One region of the Caballeronia sp. INML1 genome, then DNA from elsewhere that is predicted to be linked to it. Evidence: predicted binding sites of a transcription regulator. Region 1 holds the regulator's gene; the other holds the start of a gene.
What was found. Region 1 encodes LexA, which represses DNA repair genes until DNA is damaged. Its sites were predicted from a motif close to ACTGTATNNNNATACAGT; they were not measured.

Region 1 (6,366 bases):
GTTGGCGACCTCCGTCAGATTCATGTTCTGACGCACGGCCTCGCGCACGAAGCGCAGTTGCTGAAAATTCATGTGAACCTCTCCGCGATCCTTTTATGTCGTTATGTCATTGCGCCGGCGATGGCGCCGGAAAGACCCGCAGCGCGCGTGGCACGGCCGTCACGCCATCGCCGATATCGAGCTTGAGCGCGCGCCATGCCTCCCGATCCAGCTCCGCCTCGATCACGCTGCCCGCGCTGCCTTCGAGCTCGACGCGCACCGAGCCGCCCAGCGTCACGACGCGCCGCACGCCGACCACGATGCCATCGCGATGCGCGCCGTCGGCGGGATACAGTGCGAGATCATGCGGGCGCACATACGCAAGCGCCCGGCCGCTGAAATGCGCCTGTGTGGCGATCGGGCTCGCGGCGCCATCGGCGACGAAGCCGTTCGCATCGACATTGCCCTGCAGCCGGTTCGCCGCGCCGAGAAACTCGTACACGAACGACGTCTGCGGATGATCGTACACGTCCTGCGGGCTACCTACCTGCTCCACCCGCCCATGATTCATCACGACGATGCGGTCCGCCACTTCGAGCGCCTCTTCCTGGTCATGCGTGACGAAGAGTGTCGAGATATGCAGATCGTCGTGCAGGCGGCGCAACCAGCTGCGCAGTTCCTTGCGCACTTTCGCGTCGAGCGCCCCGAACGGCTCGTCGAGCAGGAGCACTTTCGGCTCGACGGCGAGCGCGCGTGCGAGCGCGATGCGCTGCCGCTGTCCGCCCGACAGCTCGGACGGAAAACGTTCGGCGAGCCAGTCGAGCTGCACGAGCTTCAGCAGTTCATGCACTTTCTCGCGGATCGCGGCTTCGCTCGGACGCTCGCGGCGCGGCTTCACACGCAGGCCGAACGCGACGTTCTCGAACACCGTCATGTGCCTGAAGAGCGCGTAATGCTGGAACACGAAGCCGACTTGCCGCTCGCGCGCGCCGACTGCCGCGACGTCCTCTCCATGCAGCACGACTTGTCCCGCATCGGCGAACTCGAGGCCTGCGATGACCCGCAGCAGCGTGGTCTTGCCGCAGCCGGAAGGCCCGAGCAGCGCGACCAGTTCGCCTGCAGGAAAATCCAGCGTGACGTTGTCGAGCGCGGTGAAATCGCCGAAGCGTTTTTGCAGATTGCGAACGATGATGCTCATGATGTTGTCGGCCTCTTCAATGCTGTGCGGGTTTCCGGGCTTCGCTGACGGCTTGCGACATGCGCCGCTCCGCGAGGAGCTTGAGCGCGAGCGTGACGAGCGCGAGCAGCGCGAGCAGCGACGCCACCGCGAACGCGGCCGAGAAGTTGTATTCGTTATAGAGAATTTCGACGTGCAGCGGCATCGTGTCGGTCTGGCCGCGGATGTGGCCCGACACGACCGATACCGCGCCGAACTCGCCCATCGCGCGGGCGTTGCAGAGGATCACGCCGTAGAGCAGGCCCCACTTCACGTTGGGCAGCGTCACGCGCCTGAAGATCTGCCAGCCCGATGCACCGAGCACGTGCGCCGCTTCCTCTTCGTCGTTGCCCTGCGCCTGCATCAGCGGAATCAGCTCGCGGGCGACGAACGGGAACGTCACGAAGATGGTCGCGAGCACGATGCCCGGCACCGCGAAGATGATCTGCACGTCATGCGCGGCGAGCCACGGGCCGAACCAGCCCTGCGCGCCGAAGATCAGTACGTAAATGAGACCCGAGATCACCGGCGAGACCGAGAACGGCAAATCGATGAGCGTGGTCAAGAGCGCCTTGCCGCGGAAGTCGAACTTCGCGATCGCCCACGACGCCGCCAGTCCGAACACGACATTCAGCGGCACGGCGATCGCGGCGGTGACCAGCGTGAGCTTGATCGCGGACCACGCATCCGGATCCTTCAGCGACTCGAAGTAATAGTCGATGCCTTTCGCGAATGCCTGCACGAACACCGCGACGAGCGGGACCACGAGAAAGAGCGCAAGAAACACGAGCGCGATGCCCGTGAGCAGCCAGCGCACGGCACGCGGCTCGGTGACGGGGTTGAGGCTGTGCTTGCGCACGCGCACGGGTGCGTGCACCGGAAGCGCCTTGCTATCGGGCGTGCTCATGCGTGACCTCCGCCCGGATGTCCGACGTGCAGCGAAGGGCCGGCCGCGACGGCAGGCGCCGCGCCCGTCCTGCTCGTGCGCCGCTGCAGGAACCACTGCAGCGTATTGATGAAGAGCAGCATCAGGAACGACACGCACAGCATCACGACGGCGAGCGCGGTCGCGCCGGCATAGTCGTACTGTTCGAGCTTCGTGATGATGAGCAGCGACGTGATCTCGGATTTCATCGGCACATTGCCCGCGATGAAGATCACCGAGCCGTACTCGCCGAGTGCGCGCGCGAACGCGAGCGCGAAACCCGTCAGTAGCGCGGGAAAGACCGAAGGCAGCACGACGCGGCGAAACGTCAGCCAGCGCGTCGCGCCAAGGCACGCGGCGGCCTCTTCCTGCTCCCGTTCGAATTCTTCCAGCACGGGCTGAACCGTGCGCACGACGAAAGGCAAGCCGATGAACGTCAGCGCGACGAGCACGCCCAGCGGCGTGAAGGCGACCTTGATGCCGAGCGGCGCGAGATATTGCCCGATCCAGCCGTTGCCCGCATAGACCGCGGCGAGCGAGATGCCCGCGACGGAAGTCGGCAGCGCAAACGGCAGATCGACGATCGCATCGACGATGCGCTTGAACGGAAACGTGTAGCGCACAAGCACCCACGCGACGAGAAAGCCGAACACCGCGTTGATGAGTGCGCCGCCGAGCGCCGCGCTGAACGTGAGCCGATACGACGCGAGCACGCGCGGCGAGGTCACTGCGCGTACGAACTGCGCCCAGTCGAGCGTCGCCGTCTTCGCGAAGGTGGCGGCGAGCGGAATCAGCACCACGAGGCTCAAGTACGCCACCGTGATGCCGAGCGTCAGGCCGAACCCGGGAAGCGCGCTCGGCTTCTTGAATGTGAGGGTCGTCATCCTTGATTGATCCTTTTTTGCGCCGGGGTGAGGCGCGTTGCTGCTTCGGGCGCGCGGCGTCATGGATGCGCCGCGTCGCCCGCTTCTTCTGTTACTGCGGTTGATAGATCGAATCGAACACGCCGCCGTCCGCGAAATGCGTCTTCTGCGCCTTGGTCCAGCCGCCGAACGTGTCGTCGATGGTGTAGAGCTTCAGCTTCGGAAACTGCTTGGTGAGTTCGGCGGGCACCTTGTCCGAGCGCGGCCGATAAAAGTTGCGTGCGGCGATCTGCTGTCCTTCGTCGCTATACAGGTACTTGAGATAGGCATCGGCGAGCTTGCGCGTGCCGTGCTTGTCGACGACCTTGTCGACCACCGCGACCGGCGGTTCCGCGAGGATGCTCACCGTCGGCACGACGATCTCGAACTTGTCGGTGCCGAACTCTTTCACCGAAAGGAACGCTTCGTTTTCCCACGCGATCAGCACGTCGCCCTGGCCGCGCTGCACGAAGCTCGTCGTGGCGCCGCGCGCGCCGGAATCGAGCACGCCGGCATTCTTATAGAGCTTCGTCACGAAATCTTTCGCGGTCTGCTCGTTGCCGCCCGGCTTGTGCTGCGCATACGCCCACGCCGCGAGGTAATTCCAGCGCGCGCCGCCCGAGGTCTTGGGGTTCGGCGTGACGATCGACACGCCGGGCTTCGTCAGATCGTCCCAGTCCTTGATGTGCTTCGGATTGCCTTTGCGCACGAGGAACACGATCGTCGACGTGTACGGCGACGCGTTGTCCGGCAGGCGCTTTTGCCAATCCGCGCCGACGAGTCCCTTGGAGGCGAGCGCATCGATGTCGTAAGCGAGCGCGAGCGTGACGACGTCGGCCTGCAGACCGTCGAGCACCGCGCGAGCCTGTCCGCCCGAGCCGCCGTGCGATTGCTTGAAGGTCACCGTCTCGCCGGTATCGGCCTTCCACTTTTTCGCGAACGCCTGATTGAAGTCCTGATACAGCTCGCGGGTCGGGTCGTATGAGACGTTCAGAAACGACGTCTGCGCGAAGGCCGACGCGGCCATCCCAACGCCCGCCGCCGTCAGCGCCGCCGCCGCGACCAGGCGCCGCGCGCCTTTGCCCAATCCCAGTCTGATGCTTTGCATTCCCCGTTCTCCGTCTTATCGAATTGACGGAATCAGTCTATCGAGGCGTCTATATGATTAGAAATAATCGTTATTCACTTTTTTATACGTAAAACTGCTAAGAACGATATTCCTGGATGGAAAAAGCGATCGCGGCCGCTAAGCGTGCGCGCGGCAGCCGCAGACGGGCGAACTTAAAGTAAAGCTTGAAAAGCGCGAAATACTGTATAAAAATACAGTCATCTGTCCATCCATACAGTGCACCAAGGGCCCGAGCCAGTGACCAAGACATCAAAACTTACCGCGCGGCAGCAGCAGGTGTTCGAACTGATCCAGCGCGCGATCGACCGCACGGGCTTTCCGCCGACGCGCGCCGAGATTGCGGCGGAACTCGGCTTCAGCTCGGCGAATTCCGCGGAGGAGCACTTGCGGGCGCTGGCGCGCAAGGGCGTGATCGAACTCGCGGCGGGCTCGTCGCGCGGCATCAGGCTGCTCGGCGATGCCTCGCGCTCCGATCGTTCGGAGGACATGCCCCATCAATTCACGCTGCCGCATCAGAGCATCATGCAGCTGTCGCTGCCGCTCGTCGGGCGTGTCGCGGCCGGGAGTCCGATCCTCGCGCAGGAACACATCTCGCAGCATTACGCCTGCGACCCCGCGCTCTTTTCCAGCCGGCCGGACTATCTGCTGAAAGTGCGCGGCCTCTCGATGCGCGACGCCGGCATCCTCGACGGCGACTTGCTGGCCGTGCAGAAGCGCACCGAAGCGAAAGACGGACAGATCGTGGTCGCGCGTCTCGGCGACGACGTGACGGTCAAACGCTGGAAACGCCGTCCGGACGGCGTCGAGCTCATCGCCGAAAACCCGGACTACGAGAATATTTTCGTGCGCTCCGGCAGCAGCGATTTCGCGCTGGAAGGCATCGCGGTCGGGCTGATTCGTTCAGGCGAGTTCTGAGGTCTCCGCGCGACATGGGCGGGAAGCGAAAGTCGGAGGCAAATCATTCGCTCACTTTCGCAACGGGACAAGAAATGTCTCATTGACATCGCAAGATAGCCTCACCAACCGCTTTCGACGTTCAGTCGAGCCGGTTCAAACATAACAAGCATGACGGCCGCCGTGCGCGGTGCGCCGCGGTGCGTCCTATCGTCTGGAGAGTCATCATGGAACGTTTTGCCCGGCTGCTGCCCTTCCGTCAATTCGGCCGCCTGCGCCATCTGCGCGCGCTGATCGCCTGCGGCATGCCGCGCGCCGAAACTACGTCGGATCTCTTCGACGAAATGCCCGCGCTGCCGTCCCAGCAGCCGGCTTTCGCGCGCGTGTCGTTGAACAGCACAGTGCATGCGGAGCCGGAACAGCGCGCGCCGGTGCGTGTCTATCGCGGCCAGTCACGCGTGATTCTGGTAGGCAAGATCGACGAAGTGTCGCGCATGATCGACCGTTGCATCGCGGAGGAAAACGCGGGGCTCACCGGCGGCATCCTCGCCTGAAACGAGGCGCACCGCCCGCAGAATGTGAATTAACGGGATTTATCACGCGCCTGCGAGGTCAATTTCAGATTCACGTTTTGCAGAGAGGCTTCGCCGTCGCATGTCCCGCACTAGCCGCTCCGTCGCCGCCGCAGTCGTCGTCCTGATTCTCGCCGCGGCGCTCGCTTTTATCTATGCGTCGCCTTACATCGCGCTGAACCGCGTAAAACGCGCAGCCGATGCGCGCGATGCGCAGACCGTCAACGAGTACGTCGATTTTCCCGCGCTGCGCGCGAGCCTCAAGGAGCAGGTCGGCGCGCTGCTCACGCGCCGCGTCGATATACAAAAGAGCGGCAATCCGCTCGCGATCATCGGGGCGATGATCGGCGCAGCGCTCGTCGGTCCTCTGGTGGACTCCTATGCGACACCGGACGGCGTCGCGGCGATTCTGAACGGCATTCCGCCGCGCGGCGATCCGGGCGAGCAGCCGCCGCCGGCCGGGAGCGGCTCATCGGCGGCGCACCCGGACGCGCCGGCCCCCGGCGTCACGACCGCGCAGCAGACACCGAAGGTGCCGCCCCAGACCACGGCCGGTTATCGAAGCCTGAACACGTTCGTCGTCACGTATCAGCACGGCGCCGGAGATGCGCGTTACTCGGCGATCTTCCATCGCTACGGCCTCATGACATGGAAGCTCGTCGCGGTCGATCTCAACGGGTGACGCGTCGAACGTCCTCTTCAGGCGCCGGCTTCGGCCTTGACCGGTTTCGCGGCGTAGGCCGCTTCAT
Region 2 (6,366 bases), on a different contig from region 1:
CATGCCGTCGACGATCTGAAACACGGCCGCGACGCCGAGCAGCGACGCCGCGAGCGCGACGGTATGCGCGTTGGCGGGATCGTCGAGATGCAGATACAGGCCGACGATCGCGCGCGGCACGGTGATGAGCACGAGTCCCGAGCACATCATGAAGCCGACGCCGAGCGCGAGCGCGACGAAGCCCGCGTGCCGCGCCGCCACCGGCACGCCCGCGCCGACCCAGTAACCGACGCGCACGTTCGCCGCCTGGCCGATCGCGAGCGGCACCATGAACGCCACCGACGCGACGTTGAGCGCGATCTGATGCGCGGCGAGCGGCGCCTCGCCAAGGAGGCCGACCATCATGCCGGTGGCGAGAAAGAGCGTCGATTCGACGCCGTAGGTGATCGCGACGGGCCAGCCGAGGCCGAAGAGTTCGCCCATCAGCGGCAGGCGCGGGCGCGCGCGCACGACGAAGTGTCTGTAGCGCGGCCGCAGATGCAGCACCGCGACGAGCGCGATCGCGATGCCCCAGACGGTGATCGCGGTCGCTGCGGCCGAACCGAGAAAGCCTTCGCGCGGCAGGCCGTACGCGCCGTGAATCAGCCCGTAGTTGAGAAAGCCGTTGACGAAAACTCCGCCGATGGAAATCCACAGGAGCCGGCGCGCCGCGCCGATCGCGGGCAGAAACGCGCGCATCATCCCGACGCCGATGAGACTGCCAGGCGTCCCCCAGCGCAGCACCGCGCAATATTCACCGACGTTCTTCGCGAGCGTCGCCGGTTCGTGGAATGCAAGCAGGATCGGCTCGGCGTAGCTCAGCAGCACGAACGCTGGCACGGCGAGCAGGACGGAAAGCATGAGCCCCGTCCAGTAGATGCCGGGCACCCGATCGTCGGCATTCGCGCCGCGCGCATGCGCGACCGATACGGAAACCGACGTCAGCACGCCCTGCAGCAGCGTCACGACGACGAAAAAGAGATTCGCACCGAGACCGCCGGCGGCGAGCGCGTCGGGGCCAAGCGAGCCGAGCAGGATGGTGTCGGTGACGCCCATCGCCATCTGCGAGAGCTGGGCGATGGCGAGCGGCGCGGCGAGACGCGCCGTGTCGACGGCGTGCCGCGAGAGGCTCGGCGGTCCTTGATGCGCGCGCGCGGCGGGCGTGACTTGCGGTTGCATGGCTGATCGGATGGAAACAAAGGCGGCGCATCAGTCAATGCACTGAGCGTCGCGGACTGGAATGCGGAAGGGCAACAAGCGGAGCGCACTGCGAAACGTGCGCTGACGGGAAAACCGACGCTACAGACCCGGCGCTGAAACCAGAACGAAAGACGACTAGCTTATTGCCTCGCGTGCGGCCTGTCGATGACGTGATCGCTTATGAGCCGGATTTCTCAAGCGCGTGGCGCGTGCGCGCAAGCGGCGCGGTGCTACTCGGGCGCGCGCACGTGGATCGTCTGGCCGTCGAGCTTCACCTTCTGGCCCGCGCGGATCTTGCAGGTCTTGCGCAGCTCCACTTTGCCGTCGACGGTGACATCGCCCATCGCGACGCGCGCCTTCGCCGAGCCGCCGCTATCCGCGAGGCCCATCAGCTTGAGCAGATTGTGGAGTTCGACGTACTCGCTCGTGAGGGTGAATTGGAGTGGCGGCATGGGACGGGTGAAGCGGGAAAGGCCTCCATGATAAACCACGAACATGCGTGCGCCGGGCATGCGCCGTGCTGTGCCATCGCGGGACCGGTAATCGGAACGCAAGTGAACGGGTTGGCAAATGTAGCCAGATGAAACCTTCGGTAACAATGACTGGTTTTCGCGAACTTGCCCGATCGTCGCCCGGTCCGACCGTTTGATCGATGCAGCTTCGGTCATCTTTCCAATCGACAAAAGTCGCGCGGTTCGCTCGCCATGATCAGAGCCGCCGACGCCAACTAAAGAGAGGACTAGCTCATGACTCGCGCACGAATCCTTTTGATCGGCTCCGCCATCGCCACGCTCGCCGCTTCGGGCGCTTATGCTCAGACCGCGCCCCAAGCCGCCCCGATGCAGCCTCAGACCGTGCAGCCGATGCAGGCTGCGCCCACGCAGGCGCCCGGCCAGATCGGTAATGCGATGCCCGCACAGGCCCAGCAGCCGATGACGCCGCCGCAGCAGAACGTCGTCGCGCCGGCGCCGACCGATCCGCTGGTCCAGCGCCGCAACGCGAACGCGCAGGCGAACGCCGAGTATCGCGCGTCGAAGAAGGCGTCGAAGGCCGAGTTGAAGGCGCAGAACCAGCAGGCGAAGGCGCAGTACAAGGAAGAAGTGCAGAACGCGAAGATCAATCGCAAGGCGGACAAGGACGCCGCGAAGGCGGAACTGAACGCGACGGAGCCGGGCACGCCGAAGGACACGGGCCTGCAGCACTGAGCGTGACGCGCCGCGAGTCCGCGCGGTGCGGCTCGCGGCATCTACAAAAGGGAGGACATCATGAATCGAAAAATCAATGCGCTACTGGCGGCGCTGATTGCCGGAACGTTCGCGAGCGTGAGTGCGGCATCGTTCGCGCAGACGACGTCCGACGCACCGACCGCCGCCGATCAAAAGGCCGCGAAGGAACAGACGAAGGCCGACAAGAAGGCGGCCGTCGCACAAGCCAAGGCCGACAAGAAGAAGACGGAGGCGCAGTCCGACGCCAACGAAGCCGCCGCCGACGCGAAGCTGAAGAACGCGAAGAAGGCGGAGTAGTACGCGCTTTCCGTACCAATGCGAGCCCGATTCCCCGCGAACCGGGCTCGCTGCTTTTTGGGGCCAAAACTCCAGTCGAGCCAAAGGCTTGCGTGCGCGGGTTGTATGGATATACAGTGTGCGTCACTCATTTCCGCCCCCTTCTTCCACGTGCTCACGCTTCCCGACACCGCCGACGCCGCGTCCGATTCCACCGCGAAACAGGTCGCCGACTATCTCGCGAAGCTCAACGAGGCGCAGCGTGAAGCTGTCGAATTCGGCGTCGACGAACCGGGGCGCGCGGGCGGGCCGCTGCTCGTGATCGCCGGCGCGGGCTCGGGCAAGACCAACACGCTCGCGCATCGCGTCGCGCATCTGCTGGTGAAGGGCGCCGATCCGCATCGCATTCTGCTGCTCACATTTTCGCGCCGCGCGGCGCTCGAAATGACGCGGCGCGTCTCGCGCATCGCGATAAACGCGCTCGGCAAGAAAAGCGCCATCGCGCAGGGGCTGACGTGGTCGGGCACGTTTCACAGCGTCGGCGCGCGGCTGTTGCGCGATTACGCCGATCTCGTCGGACTCGCGCCGTCTTTTACGATCAACGATCGCGAAGACTCCGCCGATCTCATGAATCTGATGCGGCACGAGCTTGGCTTGTCGTCGAAGGAGAAGCGCTTTCCCGCGAAATCGACCTGCTTCGCGATCTACTCGCGCGTCGTGAACACGGGCGCGTCGCTCAGCCACGTGCTCGATCAGTCGTATCCATGGTGCCGTGAGTGGGAAGCCGATCTGAAGCGTCTGTTCGCGGCCTACGTCAGCGCGAAACAGGCGCAAAGCGTGCTCGATTACGACGACCTCCTGCTGTACTGGTCGCATCTCGCGGCCGAGCCATCGGTGGCGGCGGATCTCGCGAGCCGTTTCGATCACGTGCTCGTCGACGAATATCAGGACACCAACCGCCTGCAGGCGTCCATCCTGCTCGCGATGAAGCCGGACGGGCGCGGCCTGACCGTCGTCGGCGACGACGCGCAATCCATCTATTCGTTTCGCGGCGCGACCGTGCGCAACATCCTCGATTTTCCGGGCCATTTCGATCCGCCCGCGGCGACCGTCACGCTCGATCGCAACTATCGCTCGACGCTGCCGATTCTCGAGGCATCGAATGCGGTGATCGGGCTCGCGTCGGAGCGCTATACGAAGAACCTGTGGACCGACAAGGCCTCGGCGCAGAAGCCGCGCGTCGTCTCCGTCGCCGATGAAGCCGACCAGGCGCGCTATGTCGTCGAGAAAGTGCTCGAGGCGCGCGAGGCGGGCATGAAGCTCAAGGCGCAAGCCGTGCTGTTCCGCGCCGCGCATCACAGTGCGACGCTCGAAATCGAACTCACGCGGCGGAACATTCCCTTCGTGAAGTTCGGCGGACTCAAGTTTCTCGATTCGGTCCACGTGAAGGATGTGCTGGCGGTGCTGCGCTGGGCGGAGAATCCGCGCGACCGCGTCGCGGGCTTTCGGGTCGCGCAGTTGCTGCCGGGCATCGGTCCGGCGATCGCGGGGCGCTTGCTCGACAGCGTTGCGCAAGACGAGGCGCCGGGTGCGATTGCCAGGTTTCAGGCGCCCGCACGCGCCAGCGAAGACTGGCCGCGCTTCGTCGGGCTGATGGCAAAGCTCTGCGGCCGCGAATCTGGCTGGCCGGCGGAGTTCGAAATGATCCGCCGCTGGTATGAGCCGCATCTGGAGCGCAATCACGAGGACGCGGCGATCCGCATCGGCGACGTGCTGCAGATGGAAAGCATCGCGTCGACGTATCCCACGCGCGAGCGCTTTCTCACCGAGCTCACGCTCAATCCGCCCGACGCGACGAGCGACGAATCCGGCGTGCCGATGCTCGACGAAGACTATCTGATTCTCTCGACCATCCACTCGGCGAAGGGCCAGGAATGGCGCAACGTGTTCGTGCTGAACGGCGTGGACGGCTGCATTCCATCCGATCTGGGCACGGGCAGCGAAGAGGAAATCGACGAGGAGCGGCGCCTGCTCTACGTGGCGATGACACGTGCGAAGGAAGATTTGCACATCATCACGCCGCAGCGGTTCTACGTGCACAACCAGACGCATCTGGGCGACAGGCACGTCTGGGCGCAGCGCACGCGCTTCATCCCGCCGCATCTGATGCAGAACTTCGAAGCGGCCGCGTGGCCGCCGGTGATCGCACCCGCCGCGCCGACGGCGGCGGGGCTGGCGGCCGCCGCGAAGGCGAAAATCGATATCGCGGCGCGCCTGAAGGGAATGTGGGAGTAGGGCGAAGCGCGTTCAGCGCGGCGCGCGCGAGGTTCGCGGCGCGCGTGGCGATGGCGCGAAGATGCTGCGCAGCCAAGCGGCGAAGCGCGTGAAGCCGTCGTAAGGCTCTTCGATGAACAGCTCGGGCCGCAGCGAGCGCAGGTACTCCAGCACCTGCTGCGCTTCCTGCTTCTGAATCGACCCATAGAAAATGCCGAGCCGCAGCAGGCAGCGCAGTTCGCCGAGCTTCTCGCGCGCGGTCGAGCCGATGCTCGTCTCCACGGCAATTTTCGTTTCGTACACGCGCTGGCGCAGCGAATCGGCAAGACGGAAGGCGGGCGTCTGCATCTTTTCCTCGACTTCGCGAATGTCCGCCGCCGCCGATTTGATCTGTGCCGCGAGCATGTCCACCTGCGACACGTCGCCCTTCGCCTCGGTGACGATCGCCGTCGCCCATTCACGCGACGCCTTGATGAGATCCTCGGCGGTCCAGTCGGCGCGGATCGCGAACGCGAAGCCGTGCTCGGCCGCCTGACGGATCAGGATTTCGACGACATCGGGAAACTCCTTGTCGAGCGCGCGCTTGGCCCACGCGTACTGGCCGTGCGTGAGCATGCGCTGCACCGCCTGTTCGGTGAGCGGGGTGTCGTTGTCGAGCAGCTTTGCGCGCAGGAAGTCCTCGAACGTCGGCGTGACGAATTGCGGATCCAGCTTCAGCGACAGACGCGTGAACGCTTCGAAATCGCGATGCAGCGAAGCGATCGTCTCGTCGCGAAACGAAAGGGTGATTTGACGCATGTTGGTTCCCGGTTCCGCTTCCGATTGATTCGGAGGCGGGCAGTGCCTTCGGCTCCGCCTCTCGGGGCGGAGTCCATTCGTTTCTGATATCGGCGCGCTTTCCGGGAACTTGAGGATTTTTCGAGGCTTTTTGAAAGCCGTTTAGCGGCTGATTGACGGTTGAGCGGCGGAAAACGTTTAGCGCAGCACGGCGAACTGCCAGACGAAGAACACCGCCAGCGACACGGCAATCGTTAAAAGCGGCCGTTTGGTGAGCGCGCAGACGATGACCGCCACGATCGCCGCCACGAGCTGCGGATTACGCCAGGTGATCTCGGCCTCGTTGCCGTGCGGCGAGACGGTCATCGGCACGATGATCGCCGTGAGCACCGTCACCGGCACGAACGAAAGCGCGGTGCGCACGATCGGCGGAAACGGCAGGCGCTCGCCCAGCACAAACACGGCGCCGCGGATCGCATACGTAACCAGCGCCATGCCGAGGATCAACGTGATGTAGTTCATTGCGTGCGCTCCTTGGCGTTCTTCAGGCGATGCTTCGCGTGCGGCCGGTTTTCCATCAGCGTGAGCACCATGCCGACCGCGACGCCCACGAACACCGCCGCGAGCAGCCCGA

Region 2: the regulator LexA is predicted to act here: its motif matches at 2,803-2,820, upstream of NCR38_RS09610 (ATP-dependent helicase).

The regions. Positions count from the first base shown of each region.
Region 1 covers NZ_JALQDT010000015.1:5,991-12,356, reverse strand. Annotated here, with positions in the region: gene NCR38_RS06155 (CysB family HTH-type transcriptional regulator) at 1-72, opposite strand, end outside; gene NCR38_RS06150 (sulfate/molybdate ABC transporter ATP-binding protein) at 107-1,177, opposite strand; gene cysW (sulfate ABC transporter permease subunit CysW) at 1,194-2,102, opposite strand; gene cysT (sulfate ABC transporter permease subunit CysT) at 2,099-3,004, opposite strand; gene NCR38_RS06135 (sulfate ABC transporter substrate-binding protein) at 3,096-4,130, opposite strand; gene lexA (transcriptional repressor LexA) at 4,389-5,066, shown strand; gene NCR38_RS06125 (hypothetical protein) at 5,273-5,599, shown strand; gene NCR38_RS06120 (DUF2939 domain-containing protein) at 5,700-6,299, shown strand; gene NCR38_RS06115 (universal stress protein) at 6,317-6,366, opposite strand, start outside.
Region 2 covers NZ_JALQDT010000024.1:48,738-55,103, reverse strand. Annotated here, with positions in the region: gene NCR38_RS09630 (MATE family efflux transporter) at 1-1,158, opposite strand, end outside; gene NCR38_RS09625 (RNA-binding S4 domain-containing protein) at 1,410-1,631, opposite strand; gene NCR38_RS09620 (hypothetical protein) at 1,926-2,384, shown strand; gene NCR38_RS09615 (hypothetical protein) at 2,445-2,702, shown strand; gene NCR38_RS09610 (ATP-dependent helicase) at 2,853-4,976, shown strand; gene NCR38_RS09605 (DUF4088 family protein) at 4,989-5,753, opposite strand; gene NCR38_RS09600 (AzlD domain-containing protein) at 5,931-6,254, opposite strand; gene NCR38_RS09595 (AzlC family ABC transporter permease) at 6,251-6,366, opposite strand, start outside.